3 regions of the Peribacillus sp. QJM3NY_7 genome follow, and region 2 is predicted to be linked to each of the others. Evidence: riboswitches for the same ligand, from Rfam matches in the RefSeq annotation. Region 2 holds a riboswitch; each other region holds the start of a gene.
What was found. A riboswitch is a leader RNA that binds a small molecule or an ion and turns the genes downstream of it on or off. The one in region 2 is predicted to bind cyclic di-AMP.
Positions count from the first base shown of each region.

Region 1: it holds a riboswitch for cyclic di-AMP, as region 2 does, so the genes downstream of both, AC0VX1_RS01410 (cation:dicarboxylate symporter family transporter) here and AC0VX1_RS04530 (APC family permease) in region 2, are expected to answer to the same signal.
Region 3: it holds a riboswitch for cyclic di-AMP, as region 2 does, so the genes downstream of both, AC0VX1_RS23095 (TrkH family potassium uptake protein) here and AC0VX1_RS04530 (APC family permease) in region 2, are expected to answer to the same signal.

Region 1 is NZ_CM149663.1:264,059-271,740, reverse strand. Features, by position in the region: gene AC0VX1_RS01420 (D-alanine--D-alanine ligase) at 1-1,024, opposite strand, end outside; gene AC0VX1_RS01415 (hypothetical protein) at 1,651-2,433, opposite strand; gene AC0VX1_RS01410 (cation:dicarboxylate symporter family transporter) at 2,948-4,207, opposite strand; cyclic di-AMP (ydaO/yuaA leader) riboswitch at 4,379-4,526, opposite strand; gene AC0VX1_RS01405 (efflux RND transporter periplasmic adaptor subunit) at 4,726-5,991, opposite strand; gene AC0VX1_RS01400 (hypothetical protein) at 6,006-6,668, opposite strand; gene AC0VX1_RS01395 (YegS/Rv2252/BmrU family lipid kinase) at 6,797-7,682, opposite strand, start outside.
Region 2 is NZ_CM149663.1:951,780-959,461, forward strand. Features, by position in the region: gene AC0VX1_RS04525 (GtrA family protein) at 1-383, shown strand, start outside; cyclic di-AMP (ydaO/yuaA leader) riboswitch at 735-881, shown strand; gene AC0VX1_RS04530 (APC family permease) at 1,020-2,846, shown strand; gene AC0VX1_RS04535 (RhaT/GlcU family sugar-proton symporter) at 3,347-4,201, shown strand; gene AC0VX1_RS04540 (glucose 1-dehydrogenase) at 4,217-5,002, shown strand; gene AC0VX1_RS04545 (NADPH-dependent FMN reductase) at 5,080-5,625, opposite strand; gene AC0VX1_RS04550 (bile acid:sodium symporter family protein) at 5,733-6,698, opposite strand; gene AC0VX1_RS04555 (RrF2 family transcriptional regulator) at 7,021-7,437, shown strand; gene AC0VX1_RS04560 (nitroreductase family protein) at 7,552-7,682, shown strand, end outside.
Region 3 is NZ_CM149663.1:4,795,023-4,802,704, forward strand. Features, by position in the region: gene AC0VX1_RS23080 (ABC transporter ATP-binding protein) at 1-134, opposite strand, end outside; gene AC0VX1_RS23085 (TetR/AcrR family transcriptional regulator) at 253-852, shown strand; gene AC0VX1_RS23090 (hypothetical protein) at 1,263-1,454, opposite strand; cyclic di-AMP (ydaO/yuaA leader) riboswitch at 1,784-1,926, shown strand; gene AC0VX1_RS23095 (TrkH family potassium uptake protein) at 2,079-3,410, shown strand; gene AC0VX1_RS23100 (potassium channel family protein) at 3,434-4,090, shown strand; gene AC0VX1_RS23105 (STAS domain-containing protein) at 4,211-5,044, opposite strand; gene AC0VX1_RS23110 (hypothetical protein) at 5,035-5,238, opposite strand; gene AC0VX1_RS23115 (class I SAM-dependent methyltransferase) at 5,374-6,075, opposite strand; gene AC0VX1_RS23120 (class I SAM-dependent methyltransferase) at 6,413-7,033, opposite strand; gene AC0VX1_RS23125 (PadR family transcriptional regulator) at 7,261-7,539, shown strand; gene AC0VX1_RS23130 (pentapeptide repeat-containing protein) at 7,572-7,682, shown strand, end outside.

The DNA.
Region 1 (7,682 bases), 690 kb from region 2:
GTGTTTCAATTAACGCTGGATAGTCGACACCTGTGTGCTTCCACAATAACGGAAACATGCTGAAAGGAGTAAAGCCAGGCATTGTATTCACTTCATTAATATAGATTTGCCCCTCATGCGTCAAGAAGAAATCTGCGCGGACCAATCCAGAGCAATCCAATGACTTAAAGGCAGTAATGGCCATTTCGGATAAAGCTGCATACTCGCTTTCCGTTATCTCCGCCGGAATGACCATCGCTGAATTACCGTCTACATATTTTGCTGAATAATCATAGAAGGCAAAATCTTTCTTAGGGATGATCTCGCCTGCCACTGAACAAGACGGTTCATCATTACCAAGAATACCAAACTCGAGTTCACGAGCAATGACCCCTTCTTCAATGATGATCTTCCGATCGAATTGAAAAGCTTCCGCTACCGCTTTTTCCAGTTCATCAGCATCATTACATTTGCTGATACCGACACTTGAACCTAAATTGGCAGGTTTGACAAAACAAGGGTACCCCAATTCATCCGCTACCTTTTTGATGGCACTTTCAGTATTCTTCTCCCATTCGGAACGAATGAACCAAGTGTATTTCACTTGAGGTAGTCCTGCCTGGGCAAAAATGTTTTTCATGATGACCTTATCCATTCCTGCTGAAGAAGCTAAAACGCCATTCCCTACATAAGGAAGGTTCAACAGTTCCAGCATCCCTTGTACGGTTCCATCTTCTCCATTCGGTCCGTGAAGCAATGGGAAAATTACGTCATACCCTGTTGATTCACTATCTTCATCAGTTGAATGTGCTTGCAGGGCAAGAGGCGAGCTAGATTTTTCCGGTGAAAATGTCAAAGCCTCCACGTTCTCGGCAGGACCTGTTAACTTTGGTCCATTAATCCATGAACCATCTTTTGTTATGTAAATCGGATATATATCAAACTTTGCTAAATCGAGAGCTTTAATGACCGCTAAAGCCGTCTGCATAGAAACCTCATGCTCCGCAGATTTTCCACCATAAAGCAAACCAAGTTTAGTTTTCATGAGTTATTACCCTCCAATATTCTTTTAACCATGTTCATTGTATCACTTTACACTAAAACGGATAAAGCGAAACTTCCATCATTGAGGCTTTTCCAATGATTACTATTTTGCAGAACACAGAATAAAACCGCCACATCCTGTGGCAACTCCTGTGCTAGCACGTCCTGTGCGTCGCAATCGGGCATTTACAGGCTGTTGGCTCACCACATTTCTTTTTCATTACATTTATCATCAGGCCTCGCTTACAGCCTGTTAATGCGGGGTAAAGCGAAACTTCCATCATTGAGGCTTTTCCAATGATTACTATTTTGCAGAACACAGAATAAAACCGCCACATCCTGTGGCAACTCCTTTGCTAGCACATCCTGTGCGTCGCAATCGGGCATTTACAGGCTGTTGGCTCACCACATTTCTTTTTCATTACATTTATCATCAGGCTTCCTTACAGCCTGTTAATGCGGGATAAAGCGAAACTTCCATCATTGAGGCTTTTCCAATGATTACTATTTGCAGAACACAGAATAAAACCGCCACATCCTGTGAACACCTCTACGTTTCCCTCTCTTATCTTTTATGCATGAGACGGTAAGTCTTACACCTAAAAAGTTCAAAGACTTCAAATAAAATCAGGAGGATGGTGTATTTCTAATAACGCTTTCCCAAATCTTCTCTTTTCGATTGAAAATAATAAATGCATCGGGCTCCTTACTATCTCTATCCAAAAAGGAATCATGCATTTCATCCATGTTTAAATAATCCCCTACGACCCATGCCGGTATCTCAATTTTCGTTCTAGTATACTTAACATCCCGAAAGGAAAAAACGAGCCCCTCTGCCAGAATATGAGCCAAGGAAACGATGATTTCTGCAGGAATCGCCGTCAGCTCTTTTTTCTTTCTGATTCCAAGCCACGTCCTCTCTACTTTTAACGGCTCCAGCTTTAGCGGAATCAGCCTTCCTAACATCATATAATATGTCGAAAGAGAACGAAAATAAATTTTATTGAACCAGCCATCATCCTGGGCAAGGTACACATATTGGTTATTCAATTTACGGAAAAACGGGGGATCCAGATGGGTTTTAGCGTGTCCTAAATATAAAAGTTCCGCTATTTCCCTTCCATCCAATTCATCCAGCCCTTCCGCTTCTTCAAAATCGATCCAACAGAAATCTCCATATGTCCGGACATTTTCTTTAACGAGCTTCGCAATAGCTTCAGATGAAGCGCTCTCAAGCAGGACATTCAAATTGTATTCCCCACCATCGAATTGATGTTTCAATAATAAGATCGAATCCAAGGTATACGGAAGCGAATTGACGAATTCACGAAAATTGAGTCCATTAAAAAGGACAAACCGTTCGGAAGCCTGCATATACATGTATAAGATATCATTACTTTCATTCTTCATAACCTGACCCCCTCCGAGCTCTCAATCAATAATGTTATTTTATCAAACTTTTGGAGTTTCACGTAAGTTATATAACCCCAATATTAATCATCATCATCTGCATCAGGTAAATAACATGAATCAAAATCCATATTAACCAATAGGAAAAAATATAGGGCCACTTCCCTTTTTGCTGATGCTTCCCCAACTCAAAATGACCGACATTAGCTTTTGAAAACAAATCAACCGTATTTTAAAGCCGGAAGGTAGTTTCATTTCACAACACATGACCTTCTGGGCCGAGAGGAAATGATTTGGTTTTGGGGTAAACAAGATGAAAGGCTTTATGAATTTGGGGGTATTTTGACATCCGGGAAGACGCGTCAAGAAGGTAGTTTCCTCCATAAAACAATTCAACTTGAAGTGCTTGAGTATCTGAAGGAAGCAGAGTTTACAGTCAACTAGAAAAATTAAGGAAGCGCTTTTTCATTCAATAAAAAAATCCAGAGTGACATTTCACTCTGGATTTTTTATATTAAGAAACTTGCTCTAACTCTTTTTTGGAAGGAGGGTTGAATTGACCTTCCCATTTAGAGATGACGATTGCCGCAAGTGAATTACCGATAACGTTTACCACTGTACGTCCCATATCAAGAATACGGTCGATACCGGCAATAAATGCTAGACCTTCAATAGGAATACCGACAGTTCCCAATGTCGCTAAAAGAACTACGAAAGATACACCCGGTACACCCGCAATTCCCTTGGACGTGATCATTAACACTAGCATCAGCGTAATTTGCTCATACGCGCTTAAATCGATTCCGTACATTTGAGCGATGAAGATAGCTGCTAACGCTTGGTATAATGTAGAACCATCAAGGTTAAAGGAGTATCCAGTCGGAATAACAAATGTAGCAATATGTTTTGGACATCCCGCTTTCTCCATTTTTTCCATGAGTTTCGGAAGAACCGCTTCTGAACTTGCAGTAGAGAAAGCAAGAATCAATTCTTCTTTTAGAAGTTTAATCAGCGTAAAGATATTGAATCCGACAAATTTCGCAATAAGACCAAGAATGACTATTACAAAGAAAATCATTGTTCCGTATACAGAAAGCGCTAACTTCCCTAGCGGAATTAAAGATTCCAAACCGAACTTGGAGATCGTCACACCGATTAGTGCAAATACACCGATAGGAGCGAATTTCATGACCATGTTTGTTAGGTAGAACATTCCTTCAGCTGTACCTTGGAAGAAGCGGAATACTGGTTTACCCTTTTCACCGATGGCTGCAATACTAAGCCCAAACAACACGGAGAAGAAAATGATCGCTAGCATATCGCCTTGTACCATAGCTTGAACTGGATTGGATGGTACAATGTGAACGAGTGTATCTACAAACGATTCATGCTGCTTAGTTTCTGCTGTATCCACATATGTGGAAATATCAGTTTGTTCCAGCTTATCCATATTCACACCAGCACCAGGCTGGATGATATTCGCTGAAATTAAACCAACAGCAATCGCTATCATAGTTACCACTACAAAGTATGATAATGATTTAGCACCTAGCTTACCTACCGCTTTCAAATCGCCTACACCAGCAACTGCAACGATAAGGCTTGAAACGATGATCGGCACTACAATCATTTTAATCATTCGTAGGAAAATGTCTCCGAATGGCTGTAAAAAGTTTTGGGCCGTCTCATTACCATAAAAAATGGCACCAACGATAATCCCTAAAATTAAACCAATGAAAATTTGGCTAGCTAAACTTAATTTGAATTTCTTCATTTACTTTCCTCACCTTCCATAAAGTCTTTGATGCAAAAACATTTTTGTCTCGGTAAGGGAAACAAGATACTAATAAAAGAAAGTAATTTTTCTTTTTTGAAAAACTCTGTCTTTACGCCGAAAAAAAAGACACTTCATGTGTCGATTTCTTATAGGCGTGAATATTCACACATGTTCCCTTGAAGACGCTGACGAGGTTAGCTGTCGGGTTAGGATTGGAAACACAAAAAGCCCTTTCATTTCTGAATTCACCCCTAGCGGATAAAATCCACAAAAATGGGTCCCCCGTTCTTGGAATAAGATTAAGCGAGTTAACTTATAATAAAATATTATACTAAAAATGATAATCTGTAAATATTTATTCGCATCCGTTCTAGAAAAAGGTCTTTAAATATGTCTGAATATTCTGTATTATTAGCTATTCTATCTATAATTACTCTTCCTGATTTTTAATCAAATAAGTTATATTGATATAATTAATAAATAATTTGACATCACCTCTCTTGTTGAAGGAATGGTTATTTTTCCAAAATGCCAAGTAACAGGTATCTTACTTTTTCCCTAGAGGTGAATTTTTTATAAGTTGCAACTTTCACTTTTTCAAATTGAATCGGAGTAATAAAATCAGAATGGTTCTTCACGGCCACATTCGGCTTCAGCAGGATGACGTCACCTACCGACGGTCCCTTTATGATTTCCTGCTTTCCTTCAGCCTTAAGACCTTTTGTAATGTAATGTTTATCCACATGGCCTTTATTCGTCAACTTGTAAATATAAGGATGCTTTTGGTATTGTACCGCCTCTATCGGTATGGAGGGTACACCGGCTTTCTCATTGGTTATTACAGTAAGATTCACTTTCGATCCCACCAACAGAGGTTCCGTTTCCGTTTCTTCGCCTTCCGGTTCGATTAAAGCCTGAAATGGAAATCTGTTATCTTTTTTTAATGATGGCTCTTCAGCGGGATAGGAATGGATACGGCCTATCGTCCCTTTCAATGCCTTTTTTGAATCAGAGGAACTTGCTTTTATAGTCATGCCCACTTCAGCCTTTTTCATTTCCTCCCCGGAGAAATACCCTTCAATTGCCATATTTGTCGAAACGATGGATATAATGGGATTATCAAGGTTTTTATTGATTTTTTTAACGACACCATCAGCCTCGCTCGTCGTCACAATTGCACTGGACTGCTCCTCAATCGAACTTAATTGAACGTCAAGCATTTTCACTTTTTCATCCAACCTGTTTTTTTCTAGTTCCTGCTTGTACATTTCTTGCTCAATGTTACTTTTAATAAGGTCTGAAGTGCTTGTCGTTATATCAATATTCAAGTTTTTTTCCACCGATTCATCAATTGCCGCTTCAGGTTCACTGTTCACGGTCCCCTGATAAGACCTCAATTCCCCTATGTATTCCTCAATCCCTGCCCTTTCCCCCTCAGCTGCCGTTTTCTCCGCTTCCAAACTCACTTTAAGCGCATCAAGTTCGGTCGCCTTATACTCAAACAACGAGGAGCCAGCCGTAATCGAATCGCCTTCTTTTACAAGGAATTTCTTAAAATCATTTTTCTTGGCATCAAAATAGATATCATACTCTTCTACTGGTTTAATTACCCCATTTGTTTGAATAGTATCCGTAATTGTATCTTTTTTTACCTTAGTCCAGTTTTCAACGAAAACCGTCCGTTCCACTTTGCTTTCCTTTTTTTCAATAAGGTATAAGTTAACGGTTATTAACACTATCGACGCAACGGAGACCGCCGCTATTTTCCAGTTACCGCTCATTCATTTCACCCGCTTTATACAAATACGCCTACTTGGATGTATCCTAAAAAGGCTTTAACAAACCATGTGGCCAAATAGAATAGAACAATCATTAAAAGGACCAAATAATTATTACGTTCTGTAAATTCCTTTAAATAAAAATATTGCAGAGCAATAATGAGAAATTGAAAAATGGTAATTTCACTGAAAAAGTGAATGAAATAATCGCTTCTGAGAAAATACTGACTGATGATCCCCAAAGAAAAAGGATTGGCATCGCTGCCTATATCCATTAAAACGAATAAGGGAATCAATAATATTTTTTCCACTAATTGCAGGCCAAAAAGAATCATTTGAACGATAACTAATTTTATATAGGGGATATCAGTAACGATCCAAAAGAATAGAGCTGCTAAAAATATGTATATGGAAGGGTGGATTATTCCTGTTATTATATTGCCGCTCAAAATCAGCAACTTTGCTGCTTCAAATTCATTGGCGCTCATCTTCGTGATTTCTTTGGAAAATGATTCTGAACCAATCCCAAAATATCCCCCAACGGCGAATACTATAAGACTAAGAAAATATATAAATATTAATTTCAATCCAAACTTTGTGACTGCCTCTGCACTTTGCAGCTGATAACGACTCCGATAAGGCTGTAAAATGCCCTTTAACAATCCGACCTGGTACACCATAATTGGTCCTCCTGCAAAAAATGATATATCATCATACATTTTATCCTATTTTGGAAACAATTGCAGAAATAAGGAATGAATATACAAAAAAAACACATAAGCCTTTCCTTTTAAATAGAATCCCCATACTAATTTGGTTTTAATACCGACAAATGGTGGGCAAGGACTTTAATGCGTGAAGGAGTTTGCCTATAGTTCTCTCCATCCATATCCACATCAAGCGGCCTCTTGGATTCAATAGTCAAGGTACCAGCTTGTAAATAAGTCACCCCAGAGTCAGAACTCATATTTTGAGTCCATGAACGTTTCATCGCTATTATTTCTAAAAATGCACCAAGGTTTGCATTTTCCAAGATGGCAACGCCAAAGAGCCCATCGTCTGGTCTAATCATGGGAAAGGGCAATAAATTAGTGCCGATAAAACAACCATTCAAGACCAAAATCATAACTGCTTCCCCTTCAATGAAATTCCCATCATATTCCACTTTATAGGGAAAGGGAGCATTCTCACCAATCGTCCTTACAGCGCTTAATAAATATCCTATCTTTCCGAACCTGCTTTTTTCCTGCTCATCAATATTATTTGAAGCATCTGAAATAAGCCCAACTCCCCAGAAATTGGAAAAATAATCGTTATTGGACTTACCAATATCAATTGGACGAACCTTGCCGTTTACTAATGCTTCCGCAGCTTGACGAACATTTTGAGGAATCTTTAATGTCCTGGAGAAGTCATTGCAAGTCCCTCCAGGTAAAATCCCAAACAACGGCCGCCTCTGAAGGGGTGAAAGGCCATTTACACACTCATGTACCGTTCCATCTCCTCCCAATACGAAAACTACATCCATTTCTTCACCATATTCCAAACAATAACGGCATGCATCGCCTTTTTGCTTTGTTTGTAGAATGAGAAACTCATCAATATGTGGAGCTAATACCGGAAGACACCCTCCTAGATTCCTTTCGAGTTTATCATTCCCTGCATTTTTATTATAAATCAGCATTCCCTTTTTC
Region 2 (7,682 bases):
TCAATACAGCGGTTGGACTTACCATCATGCTTTTTCTCATGAATGCTCTTGAATTATCTTACTGGATCTCCACCTTTATCGGCAATGGTACGGGAGCTGTGACGAGTTTTCTTTTGAACAGGACTTTTACCTTTAAAAGCGATATAGAATGGCGGCGAGGAGTTGCCCGTTTCTTTTGCGTCATCCTGATTTGTTATTCCGCCGCTTATTCTATAGGCCAAGCCATTGCAGAATCACTGGAAGGAACCGTTCATTTATCCATACAACAAAATTTGGCTGTTCTGATAGGAACAATCTTTTATACAGTGCTTAACTATCTTGGCCAGAAATACTTTGTCTTTAAAAAAAGCAATTTGAGGCCAATTCAAGAAGGAAGGAACTAAATAGCATAGATCAGTGGAATAATGCCCCCGAAAGGAAGGGAATTAAAAATGGAATCGGAAAGCGAAATTCTGATTTTATGACTATCCAAGCTGGGGCAGATCTGTTTTACTTAATCCATCACGTTACTTCATTTTTCCTTTTGGGGAATCTATCTTTTGTTCATTGTCTTCTTGAATATCTTCCTTTCAGACGTTTACTTTCCTCCTTTCCTACCATCGAATCATGTGTTTGCATGACTTTTGTTATATAAGTCAAGAATAAAACCTCGCTTATAAATAATAATTCTATTTCTGTGCAAAATTTTCATTTACTTTTCCATTTCACGGGAGTATGATAATCAACAGTTTCATATTTCTAAATCGCTTAAACCTTATGGTGCGGGGGACCCGTTATTGGGATTGTCTTTAACAATCCAAGGGGTGAATCCTTTAAAAGGTAGGGCTACTCTTAGGTCCGAATCCGACAGCTAACCTCGTAAGCGTTATATGAGAAGGAAGGTGGAGCTTGTTAGACAAAAAAAATTGATGTCTACAGGTCTATTTAGCTATGACTTGTAGGCATTTTTGTGTTTCGTCTCGTTTTTTTGCGACAGCTGGGAAACATAAACTTATAAATTACATGGTGGTGAATTCTTGATGTTATCTTCTATAAAGAGGTTCTTGATCGGGAGACCTTTAAAATCAAATGCACTTGGTGAACAAAAGCTTAACAAAACAAAGGCGTTGGCGATATTATCTTCAGATGCATTGTCTTCGGTTGCATATGGGCCGGAGCAAATATTGATTGTCCTGATCACGGTCGGTGCTGCGGCATTCTGGTATTCAATCCCTATCGCGATTGGAGTATTGATCCTGTTAACCGCTTTAATTTTGTCCTACAGACAAATCATTTTCGCTTATCCACATGGCGGGGGAGCCTATGTGGTTTCAAAAAACAATTTAGGTGTCAACCCAGGGTTGATAGCTGGAGGATCCTTATTGGTCGATTATATATTAACTGTCGCGGTAAGTGTATCCGCTGGTACGGATGCCATCACGTCCGCTTTTCCCGGCCTGCATGATTATAATGTCCTCATAGCCATTATTTTCGTCATCCTACTTACTATCTTGAACCTTAGGGGGGTTACGGAATCGGCATCTGTCTTGGCCTATCCGGTGTACCTATTCGTTTTAGCCTTGTTCATCTTGATTGGGGTTGGGATTTACAAGATTCTGACAGGAGGAGTCTCACCGGAATTGCATGCGTCAATCGGTACTCCGGTAGCCGGCATCAGTTTATTTATACTGCTAAGAGCATTTGCATCAGGAAGCTCCGCATTGACAGGAGTCGAAGCGATTTCCAATGCAATCCCGAACTTTAAAGATCCAGCACCGAATAATGCTGCGAAAACATTAATAGCGATGGGTTCCTTACTAGCTGTTTTGTTTTCGGGAATCGTATACTTAGCCTATTATTTAAGCATTGTTCCTAGCGCAGAGGTAACGGTCGTCTCCCAGATTGCTGAAGAGATCTTTGGACGGAATTTCATGTATTTCTTCATTCAAGGTACAACTGCATTGATCTTGATACTTGCGGCAAATACTGGATATTCGGCTTTCCCTTTGCTTGCGGTAAATCTGGCGAAGGATAAATTCATACCAAGGGCGTTTACGATAAGAGGGGACCGTTTAGGGTATTCCAATGGAATTATCATACTTGGACTTGCATCCATCATCTTGATAGTCGCAGTTGAAGGACATACGGAAAATCTCATTCCGCTTTATGCGGTTGGTGTATTCATCCCATTTACGTTATCCCAGACCGGGATGATTGTTAAATGGATTCGCGAAAAGCCAAAAGGCTGGATGATGAAATTAACCATTAATTCAATTGGTGCCATAATTAGCTTTATCGTCACGATGATATTCTTTTTAACCAAATTTATTCAGGTTTGGCCTGTTTTGATTTTTTTACCTATCATCATTTTAATTTTTCATCGAATTAGAAAGCATTATGAAGCAGTTGGAGACCAACTAAGGATTACAACATGTGAGCCGATCTTACCAATCGAAGGAAATATCATCATTGTACCTGTTGCGGGTATAACTCATGTGGTTGAGAACTCTTTAAATTATGCAAAATCTCTATCTGCACATCAGGTCATTGCCGTTTATGTCGCTTTTGAAAGAGAAGATGAAAAGAAATTCGAAGAAAAATGGAAAAAATGGCAGCCGGATGTAAGGCTCGTTACACTGAATTCGTATTACAGAAGTATCATTCAGCCACTAACTAAATTTGTGGATACAGTAGAACATAAGGCTAGTGAATCCAACTATAAAGTTACGGTGATCATCCCCCAATTCATTCCGAAGAAGGGCTGGCACAATATACTTCATAACCAATCAAGTTTACTGATTAAGGCCTACTTGCTTTATAGAAGAAATGTGGTTGTTGCGACAGTGCCATATCATTTAAAGAAGTAAGTTCCATATCTAAGAAAAGAAGCAGACCTACATAAGGTTTGCTTTTTTTCTAATCTTTATAAAAAAGTCAGCAGTAACTTACGCTGCCGATATTGAGTATGAACATTCATTACCAGCTCATTAATTTACAGTAACTATGAAGCCCGCACGATAAAAAGGATTTGCAGTAAGATGTGGGGATACTTCCTCTTTTAAAGTTTTAATTAATGTTAATATAAACTTTCCCCATCTTCATTATCCGAACGACGGCTGTTTGGGAAAGTCATTATTTCAAAGTCGATGATGATTCGGAAATGGACATGCAACTCATCAAAATGGTGGCTAGCATCAATCAGTATCATTAAAAAGGGCTGAGTCTGCAGCCCTTTTTGTGTTGAACACTACTTTAGGGGAAACACTTCATAAAATTACCAAGGGTCAATTCAAATAATGCGAACATATTAAGAAGACAAAATGAAATTTCCTGCTTAATTTTGAACTTACATATATGGGGGTTGTAAATGGATATATTATTAGCTCTCTTGCCGGCATTATTCTGGGGAAGCATCGTTTTATTTAATGTGAAACTCGGGGGTGGACCCTATAGTCAAACACTAGGTACAACGATTGGCGCCTTGATTTTTTCAATTGGTGTTTATATTTTTGCCGATATTAAGCTGTCACTTTTGGTGTTTGGTGTCGGAGTCGTATCTGGATTGTTTTGGGCCGTTGGACAAGCTAATCAGCTTAAGAGCATTGATTTAATGGGAGTTTCTAAAACAATGCCGATTTCAACAGGATTGCAGCTCATTTCAACCACTTTATTCGGGGTCATCGTTTTTCATGAATGGTCTACAATGAAAGCAATCATTTTAGGCGTCTTGGCATTAGTTTTCATTATTATAGGAATCGTCTTGACCTCATTGGAAGATAAAGAATCGAAAGAGGGCAAATCGGGAAACTTGAAGAAAGGAATTGTTATTCTCCTCATCTCGACATTCGGTTATTTGGTTTATGTGGTCGTGGCCCGTCTTTTTGATGTTGATGGATGGTCAGCATTGTTCCCTCAAGCGATCGGGATGGTGATAGGCGGTCTGTTATTGACTTTTAAGCATAAACCGTTTAACAAATATACGATTCGTAATATCATTCCGGGATTGATATGGGCTGCAGGGAACATGTTTTTATTCATTTCCCAGCCACGTGTGGGAGTGGCCACTAGTTTTTCACTTTCGCAGATGGGCATAGTCATCTCAACCCTTGGCGGGATCTTCATTTTACGTGAAAAGAAAACGAAGCGCCAACTAATTGGAATAGTAATTGGGATTATCTTGATCATCATAGCTGGGATTATGCTGGGATTGGCAAAAAGTTAATTGGAGGGTGATTACATGTATACAGATTTAGAAGGTAAGGTCGTTGTCATAACCGGATCATCCACTGGTTTAGGAAAAGCGATGGCCATTCGCTTTGCTAAGGAAAAGGCAAAGGTCGTTGTTAATTATCGCACTAAATCAGAGGAAGCGGATAGTGTAATGGAAGAAATCAAAACAAATGGCGGGGAAGCCATTGCAGTAAAAGGCGATGTCACCGTTGAAGAAGATGTTATTAACCTTGTTCAATCAGCGATAAAGAATTTCGGGAAACTTGATATATTCATCAATAATGCAGGGATTGAAAATCCGGTTCCATCTCACGAGATGCCGTTAAGCGACTGGAATAGGGTAATCGATACTAACTTAACGGGGAATTTCTTAGGCTGCCGCGAAGCTATCAAGTATTTTGTCGAGAACGATATTAAAGGGAATGTAATTAACATGTCCAGTGTACATGAGATGATTCCCTGGCCTTTATTCGTTCACTATGCAGCTAGCAAGGGCGGGGTGAAGCTGCTTACGGAAACCCTGGCTCTTGAATATGCACCAAAAGGGATCCGCGTGAACAGCATTGGTCCCGGAGCCATCGCCACGCCAATAAATGTCGACAAGCTTGAAGACCCCGAAAAGAAAAAGGACCTTGAAAGCATGATTCCGATGGGTTATATCGGAAAGCCTGAAGAAATTGCCGCGGTTGCTGCATGGCTGGCATCTTCAGAGTCCAGTTATGTAACGGGCATCACTCTATTCGCTGACGGAGGAATGACAAAATACCCTTCATTCCAAGCGGGTAGAGGATGAGTTTTGTTTAATTCCTCTTTTATGATGCAACAAGAATCCCAGCAGGATCAAGCCTGCTGGGATTCTTGTGTAAAGCATTAACGGGTATGATGATTATACCAGCTAATGAAATTATCGACGACCGTATCGATAAACTGGACAGTCGGCTCATGTATAAGGCTGCCTTCGTTATCGATTTTGTCATGCACTGCACCAACATATACTTCATTCCCAGGAAGGAGTGGGGAGGAGATGCCTATTGCGAATAAAATTTCACGCAAATGCAATTGAGCTTTTACCGTCCCTAATTGCCCCATTGACGCACCCATGATCCATGATGGTTTGCCGATCAAGACTTTATCGACACGTGATAACCAATCAATTGCATTGCCCAATACACCTGGAATCGTCCCGTTGTATTCAGGTGTTACCCACAAGACTGCATCTGCTTCGGCCACTTTGCTTTTAAATTCCTTTACAACCAATGGAGGATCATTTTCAATATCTTGATCATAAAAAGGTAAATCCCGAATGTTCAAGATTTCGAGATCAAAACGATCTTGATATTTAGTTTGAATATATTTGGCTAGCTTAAGGTTGTATGACTCTTTACGGATACTTCCCACTATGGCAACAACTTTCATCTCCAATACCCCCAATGATTTTATAATGGATAATCATGTAAATATGTTCCACTTCCCTATTATAATTGGAATGTAATTGAAAGGGAAAAAGGATGCTTGGGAAATAATCATTCGGCGGATGGCCCTTCAATCACACCACGATGAAAATGTCTTTCCATGACATACCCAAAAAAGGAGGCAAGCATTTGTTGAAACAGCATGCCAAGTACAACGGGTACCGCAACGGCAGCAGGGAAATAGGTGGTTGCAAGAACGGCTCCAGCACTGATGTTTCGCATACCGCCTGTAAATGTCAAGGTGATGATATCCGCCTTTTCCCATCTTAAACATGCACCGACCATCCAAGAAAGGGCATAACCTGAAGCGGCTATGAAAAAAACCAAGAAGGCCATGATCATTATTTTCTTGTCGAAATGGGTTAAGAAAGGCGCTATTTTTGAACTGTTCAATATGACTACGATTCCAACGCTTATCTTTGAGAATGGAGCTAATCGTGGAGATAGTGTATTTTGTATCTTTCCTTTTGTGGCCTGATTCAAGAACATGGCAAGCATGGAGGGAAGAACGACCATTCCGATTAATCCTTTCACTATCGATTCCAAATCCATTTCGATCGAACCGCCTCCGAAAAAGGAAATGCTGTATGGGACGATGAATGGCGAGAGTAGGGTGTCGATTAAGATGATGGTTAGGGCAAGTATGGCATTACCCTTATAAATGGATACCCAGATCATACTGGTGACACCGGTTGGAATCACTACAGCGAGGACTAGGCCGGTAATTGTGAAAGCATCACCATGAAATACTAAATGACCGAGGCCAAAAGCCCAAATTGGCATAAGCATATGAAGGATGATCAATACGATGAAAACGGGTAAAGGGTGGGTGACTGCCTGTTGCAGAGATTTAAAGTTAGAGCCTAAACTCCCGGAAAATGTAATGAAGGCAAATATCCATGGAACAAGAAAGGTGTAATCCATTAGATGTTCGGACAATAATACCCCAATAATCACGCTTATCGGCGTGATGAGAGGCATGACTTTATCGAGTTGTTCATTTATTGTTTTCAGCATCATTCATCCACTTCCTCATCCATTCTATTAAGTAAGTTTACCATATTCCAAAACATATAATTTGTAAGACAAGAATTTTGTCAATTTATTTTTGAAGATGGTGAAATGCATTTAATGTAAGACTATATAAAATAGGCCAAGTGGGATGCTAATATATCCATTCTTTTTGTGTTCTCCATTACTTTCGCTGCTATGAAACAAAAAGGGCTGCAAGCTTTCCCTGATGGATGGTTTTATAAGGAGGTTTTTAGGCAGGATTGTTCGATGTAACGTTGTATATTCAATGAAAAATAGTTTAAAGTAGAGGAGAGAGGTGAAAGAAATGGCAGAAAAGGTTTCCAGTATAATGTGGTTTAGTCTTGCAGTACAAGCCCTGCTTGTTCTTGCTGATCATGATGGATTATGCAATAGTAATAAATTGGCCGTTAAGCTTGATTCGGAGTCAGGTTTTCTTAGAAAAATATTAAGTAATTTAGTGAAGGCAGGGCTGATTCAAGCGAAGGAAGGAAGAGATGGGGGATATTCACTTGCCAAAAATCCCGAACAAATCATCCTTGCAGATATATACTCTGCAATTAAATCCGAACCTTTTTCAAAAGGCTTTCTTGATGTGAATGCTAAAAAATGCTTTCAACCATCTTCCCGCGAAGCTTTATGTGGCTTGAAAAACGAGATGGAGAGCTGGATTATACAAGGCTTGGAACAAAAGACGATTGCTGATTTACTTTCAAAATCTTGATGTGAAAAACGAAACTGCCAGGGTTTCGTTTTTCTTAAACTGTATTTGACAAAAGAACAGTATGCATTATATACTGTTCCTATAATAATTACAGTTAAATGGGGGTCATTATCAATGACAAAAAATATAATGAGTAAAGAAGAGTACCTGAATAAAGCTAAAGAATTGAATGTACCGCTTGAAAAGCCGAAAGTCCTTAATGATACGGATTTCATTACGGTAGCAAAAGAACGGAGATCTGTTCG
Region 3 (7,682 bases), 1.7 Mb from region 2:
GTCGTCTTTCCGCATCCGGATGGACCTAGCAAACCAAAAATTCCGCTTTTTTCAATATCCAGGCTCATTGGCTGAATGACCTTCTTCTGCTTGAAACCCTTAGCAATTCCATCAATGGAAATCGCCTTTTTCATTGCACACACATCCTCCCTCTTTAATTAACACGGTGTTGAGTGTATCATCATTCTAAGGTAGCATTCGGTCTAATACAATCAACACATTTGGAAAAATGTTTAGTGAAGGAGACATTCCATGGCATCGATTCATGAGGATATGGTACAAAAGACGAAAAAACAGATACAACATCATTTTATTGCACTTATCGAAGCAGAGGGGTTCTCACATGTATCCGTGAAGAAAATTGCAGAGCGCGCCAATATTAATCGGGGCACATTCTATTTGCACTACACAGATAAATATGAATTGATGGATCACTTACAGCAGGAATTGTTACATGAACTTCAAACCCGCATTACTGCCATTTTGCCTAAAGAGGCTTTTTTGGCTCTTAATCAACAGCAACTTTATCCGCCTTTCATAGCGATTTTTCAATTCATCAGTGAACATGCTCACGCATTAAGGGCCATTCTTGGTGATCAGGGAGACCCTTCTTTTGCGAAAAAAATAAAACGGGTTTTCGGTGAAGTACTGTTGGAGCGTTTGATCAGCCTGCATCCTGCAGCTAAAGATGAAGCATTCCGCATGTATATGCACGCCTTCCTGACATCGGCGATTTTAGGGGTGATTACTGAGTGGCTGGAGAACTGTGAGGAACAAACGGCGGAAGAAATGGCGAAAATCCATTTTCAAATCTTGAACTTCATCAGCCAATTGCGCACATTCATCCAATGAACGATTTTAGTTGGAGATACCTATTCCACACAAAAGAATGGAAGGGTATTTCCAGGATACTAATGCATTTCTTAATGTCATCGCTTCTCCCCCTTTGACCGTACAATAAAAAACCCCGTCCCCAAGGAACGCGACCAATTTGCGATGCCCCCCATACATACCCAACAATCCTCGATTGCTCTCGGAAAGTGGTCATTTCATTTCATTTTACTTTTCTCTTCTCTACGTCCACATTATTAATTACTAAATTTTAACATTAATAGTTCGATACTGTAAATAACGCAAAAAAACTCATTAAATATAATGAGTTTAAAAGCAAAACAAGATATGGATTTTTCGCTCACCGTTCCTGGATAGAACACAGGGATTACAATAATTGAATACCGCTATGAATGTTGGAATCAGTTGATTTACCTTGGGGAAAACAGTTTTAAAAACGGATTCTTTTTCTTATCCGTTATCCTTAATTCATTCATGATGATTTGATCCTCATGATCGGCTATCCATTTCCTTAGTGCATCTTTATCCTGGCATTGTGTTAAATATGTTTGGCCACCCTTGCCTGTAGCATTGATAACATATCTATTGAACGTCTTCTCCATAATTGCCCGCCTTTTTAATAAAATGTATTGAATTTAACTAATAATGTACTGCTTTTTTCTTTATCTTTTACAAAAGAAATATAATATATCTATTACAAATTTTGATTGGCAATAGCATGTTCTGCTTGAAATTATTGAATAAAGTACATCGATGCCGGTTATCATAATTGGATTAATCGAACCTATCATAATGTGCTAACTAATATTTGTCAATACGTTTTTTTAATGTAAATAAAACGTAAATTTTCAGTTTTGTTAAAGAAATATATTTTTCCGATTTAGGGGTTTACAACTGCTAAATGATGGGAGTAGAATACGTTTATCAATTTAATGCATTTCGGCCAAAACTCATGGTAAATGAGTACGGAGGACCCAATCATTTGGGGTTAATTCTGCCTTGCAGAAGGGATGAGATCAGCTCTTTCGCCATCCTACCCGTCAGCTAACTTCGTCGGCTAAAGCGAAGGAGGTCATAAGACCGCCTATTTCGGGAGCTTTTTTTGCACGCTTTTTGTGGCAATACAGCTATTCGATGTTTTCGCAGGTCTTTTTATTATGCTTTTAAAAAGATTCGAAAAGCAGATTGTTGATTAAAAGTCATACAGTAGGGATGATCATTTGAGAATGACAAAAAATTTATTGGATCCGCCAAAAATACTTGTACTCGGCTTTGCCATCCTGATACTTATCGGGGCCTATTTATTGACCCTGCCGGTTTCCACAGAAAATGGCCATGGTCTTTCTTTTCTGGATGCTTTATTCACCTCGACTTCCGCTACATGTGTAACAGGGCTGGTCGTAGTGGACACGGGATCGACCTTCACCACTTTTGGTGAGTTGGTCATCTTAACACTGATTCAGATAGGCGGCTTAGGGTTCATGTCATTTGCGACGTTTTTCTTTTTCCTTCTAGGCAAAAAGATTTCCTTAAAAGGCAGGTTACTCTTGCAGGAGTCCTTAAATAATCTATCCATGGCGGGTGTAGTCAGATTAGTGAAACGGCTTTTAATTTTCACGGCCATCATTGAGGGTGTGGGTGCCCTTATCTTATCGATTCGCTTTTCTTTTGACATGCCAACCGGCAAAGCGATCTATTACGGGGTTTTTCATTCCGTCTCGAATTTCAATAATGCCGGCTTTGATTTAATGGGGGAATTCAGGAGTTTGACCCCATATGCATCGGATCCATTCGTAACCCTTACCGTCGCCTTCCTCATCACGGTTGGCGGGATAGGCTTTATCGTGATGAATGAACTATACGAATATCGGAATGCACATCGTTTATCCGTACATACGAAGATCGTTCTGACGACTAGCGTGACCCTTACGATTGCCGGCGCGATTTTAATCTTTTTATTCGAATACGGCAATGCCAAGACATTGCAGCCTTTATCTTTCATGGGTAAAATGCTGTCGTCCTTATTTCAATCGGTATCACCAAGGACGGCAGGCTCCAACACGCTGAATATCCCTGATTTAACACAGCCTGCATTACTGCTCATCATTTTCTTGATGTTCGTTGGGGCATCACCCGGATCGACTGGCGGCGGGATTAAAACGACGACATTGGCCACGCTTGTAGGAACGGTTTGGTCACAGATCAAAGGTAAGGGTGATGTGGTCTTGTTCCGTCACCGCATCGTGAGTGAAACGATCTTTAAAGCATTATCCGTTACGTTCATTGGTGTATTCATGGTTTCCATCATCTCCATTCTGCTGACCATCACTGAAAGCGGAACTGATTTCTTGATGATTTTGTTCGAAGCCACTTCAGCATTCGCCACCGTGGGACTTTCAATGGGTTTGACCCCGGAATTATCACCGGTTGGCCGGATGCTCATCATTTTCACGATGTTTGCAGGCCGTGTCGGTCCTTTGACTTTGGCCTTTGCTATCGCCATGAGGCGCAAGCCAGATCCGTTCCGACGTCCAAAAGGGAAAATCATGATTGGTTAATAATGAATGAAGGAGTGTAAAAGATGGGAAAACGACAATACGCCGTGATAGGTTTAGGCAGATTCGGAACCAGTGTGGCCCATAGATTATATACGGCAGGCCAAGAGGTCTTGGGTATTGATGTGAACGAGGAAAGAGTCGAAAATGCGGAACTGAACGTTACCCATGCCGTCATGGCGGATACGACCGAAGAAGAGACATTGAAAGCAATCGGAATCCGTAATTTCGATTGTGTCATCGTAGCCATCGGAAATGACATGCAATCGAGCATTTTAACTACCTTGCTTTTAAAAGAGCTTGGGATCAAAAAAGTCATTGCCAAAGCACTTAATAAAAATCACGGTCAGGTGCTCACAAAAGTCGGTGCCGACTGGGTCATCTATCCTGAGAGGGATATGGGGGAACGGGTCGCGAACCAGCTCCTTTCCCCTAACATGCTGAACTATATCGAGCTTTCTAAAGAATACAATATCGAGGAAATCATCCTCCCCATGAGCATGAAGGGAAAAAGCCTCAGGGAGCTTGATTTACGGGCAAAATATAATATCAGCGTCATTGCCATCGTGAGTAATGGAGAAATCATCATAGCACCGTCACCGGATCAGGATATCCATGAAAAAGATATGCTTTTAGTGGTTGGCAATAAAGAAGATCTAGCCGTCTTTGCCAATATTGAATAAAATCCGGCAGGTTCCGGCTCTTGCTCCTTTTGAAGGCTAATACATACGAGAAGACCGCCATATGGAGGCCTTCTCGATGAAACTTATAACGAACATCCCCGAGCCCTGGGTATGTATGTATTATTTTATCGTACTGATCGCTTGGGCAAGAGTGGACTTTATTGTCACTTTATCAAAAGGCAGTTGAAGCTTAACGGCAGTCATGGCTATTTCCGGCCGAAGTCCTGAAAGGGTTGTTTGAATTCCGATCAAATGCAAGGATTCAATCAATTGAGACAGCTGGTGTGCGGATCCGCTATCTATTGAATGAACGCCGGATAGGTCAATGAAAAGCCTGGTGACATTTTTTTCAGCGCACTTTTGTAAGGTGTTTTCAAGCAAGGACATGCCCCTCGTCGTGTCAATATCGCCTATCAGGGGAAGCAATGCCGTGTTATCTTTAAGGGAAATGATGGGTGTGCTCAATTCATCGATCGTTGCCTGTTGGGCTTTCATGATTTTATTGGCATACCTATGATTCGCTTCCGTAAACCTCTCCATCACTTCACTGAACACCTTCACCACAATCCGATACCAGGAGTTTATTTCCTCCTGTGTATATTGATCTCCATGTAATTTCACAAACCGGTCAATATAACCCAGGTATTGCTCTTGCGTACGGAAAAACTCCCTCAATATAAAATAGATGGGTGTGTTTAAATGCTGCTGATCCTGACCGATCGCTTCAATCCAATCACCAAGCTGCTTAAAGAATTCCCTCTCCTCTGTATCAAAAACCTGAAAGAAACGTAAATGGAATTCATTATTTTGCTGCTTAAGTTTTTTAATCACTTTGGGATCGGTTGAGCTATATACACCAGTACTATCACTTTTATTCAAGGATGCGTACCAATCCTCAGTCAATTGTGCTGCCACACCCAATAAAAAGGCATATAATTCTTTATTTACGTGCATAAACTCCTCCTATTTAGTTTTTTATAAAAAGCAATCGATAAATCTAATTTATCAAAACAGCAAGCATCAAAGACAACCTCTTCCATACTTAAAACCTTAAGCTCTCTGATTCCTGATGGCCCCCTCTTTCCATTTACCTTCCCAGCTGTTTTTGAAACCATGTTTTTTAAAAAAAGATCAGCAAAAGCCTTCATCTATCATTCTGGTAAATACCCGTTTCTAAAACTTTATAGTGTTGTTATAGTTTACCATTTTTATTTTTTGTTAACAATTTCCACGCAAAAAAGGACCTGATCCCAGATCCTTCGGTTTAAAACCATTTCTCCTTCTCACTTCATAAATAAAGCCGTCCATAAACCTTGCACCCCAAAGGTTTCATCCGATTGTTCCATTTTCCTCATTTTCCGTATTTCCACCACTTCGAATTCCTTGAAGATCATTCTGAGTTTTTCTTCAGTAAAACCTAAACCGCCATTAAGGCTTCTTTGCCTATATACTTCCCAATCTGAAATATCGGCACCACCCAATATGCCGCCTTCGACAAAACAAGTAATCGAATAGAACCCCTTAGGCCTTAACACCTTTTTCACCATCTCCAAATAATTCATCCTTCGATGTGGAGCAATATGGTGAAAACAACCTGAATCATATACGAAGTCATATTGTCCTTTTGCAATATCCAAATCAAATATATTCCCTTGAATGAAGTTCACTTGGACATTTTTATCTCCTGCCCGTTCTTTTCCCCATTCAACGGCTTCCTTCGAAAGGTCCACCGCATCAACGGAACAGCCCTTTTGAGCAAGGTAAATGGCATTTCTGCCAGGTCCGCATCCAAGCTCAAGAACCTTCCCTGGCCCAATTAACCCACCATCAAAATATGAAACCAAATTCTCATCTGGGAAATTTTCGAAAAAGGGAACCCCTTTTGTGCGATCTTCATAAAAACCATTCCAGAATCCAGTTGGTTCACGCAATAATGAGTCCAGCATGTTCAATAGATCTTCATAGGTTGTAATCGTCTCCGACAAAACCATCACCTCTTCCATTTTATCCCACGATTTAATTATACTGATTTCGCCCAGTGCCTATGTAACAGGTGCATCAAAAATGCGTTACATATGACGTTCAGACACCATTGGACCTTGTTGTTATATATTGCTCACTAGAATTTAAAGGAATCAATGATGCATGTAAACTGCCTTCTGATGGTATGATCCGTTCTTACTCAATAACCCGATGATCAGCTCATTAACCATGTTAGTGAAGACATGGGTTTTATACATGCATGTCAAATATTACATGCTCTTTACAGCGTATCCGGTTTAGCTTCCAAAAAGCAAAACTCAGCTCTATCTGGTGATGTCCTCATAACCGTTTACTGATGATTATCTTTCTATACATTCCATTCAGCATGATCGGCCGATCTTCTTCAATTTCCATAATATCCCCATGTCCACTGAACAAGTCTTCAAACCTCAAGCCAATATCCGTTCCCAAAAATTGAATGATCGGCCTCAGAAGCTTTTTGGGCACTGAAAGAATTTCATCTTTAGAAATAAACTTATCGAATAGTATTATTTTCCCCTCGCCTTTTACAACCCTGATCATTTCCCGAAGACATTCATTGGCATCAGGTACGACGGAAAGAACCAAACTTCCCACTACATAGTCAAACGATTCATTAGTGAATTCCATATGCTGTGCATCCATCTCGAGGAAATTGATCGATGCATCATCAAATTTCCCCATCGCTTTTTTTAACATATCCGCTGACAGGTCTATTGCCGTTATCTCAAGGTCAAGGTTTTTGATCAACTCCAAATCGGCCCCCGTACCTACGCCCACAAACAGGACCTTTGCATGATCATGAAAATCCAGCTCTTCAAACATTCTTTTCCTGGCATCTAAAAAGAGATGAGAGTTGAAGATTTTGTCATAAACGGGCGACCAAAATTTATAAATCACTTTATTCCACGAATTATTCAACATGCCCACCCCCTTACATACTTCTTCCATGAAACATCATAAATCCCTTCCAAGCGGATAATATCTCTGGAAAATTAGTACAATTAAAAAGTATGCGATGCAGTGTTTCACGAAAATTGGCATGTTTCTTTTCATAAACCCTCCAAATCTGTATGATCCATAGTAACCAAACTACCTTGGTTCAACGACAACTATCCTCTGACTTGCTTCGCGGACATGTAGATACGATGATTCTGAAACTCCTGCAAAGTGGCGATAAATATGGTTATGAAATCAGCAAACTGATATATACGAATTCCAACGAGCAATATGAAATTAAGGAAGCGACGATGTACTCCAGCCTAAAGCGTCTGGAAAAGGATGGTTGCATCATCTCTTATTGGGGAGATGCCACACAAGGCGGAAGAAGGAAATATTACAAAATCACCCCAATCGGGGAAAACACATATATCCAAAATAAAAATGACTGGGAGCAGGCCAAGCGAATACTTGAGCGCCTTCTCTAAGAAGGGAAGATGAAATGTGATTGAAAAACTGAATGCACATGTTCATAGCATTTTTGCTCCGTACAAAAGTGCAAAAATCAGCAAAGGAATTGGAAGAAGAACTGCTGCAAAACTTACTGGAAAAATATAGTGACCATAGAAGG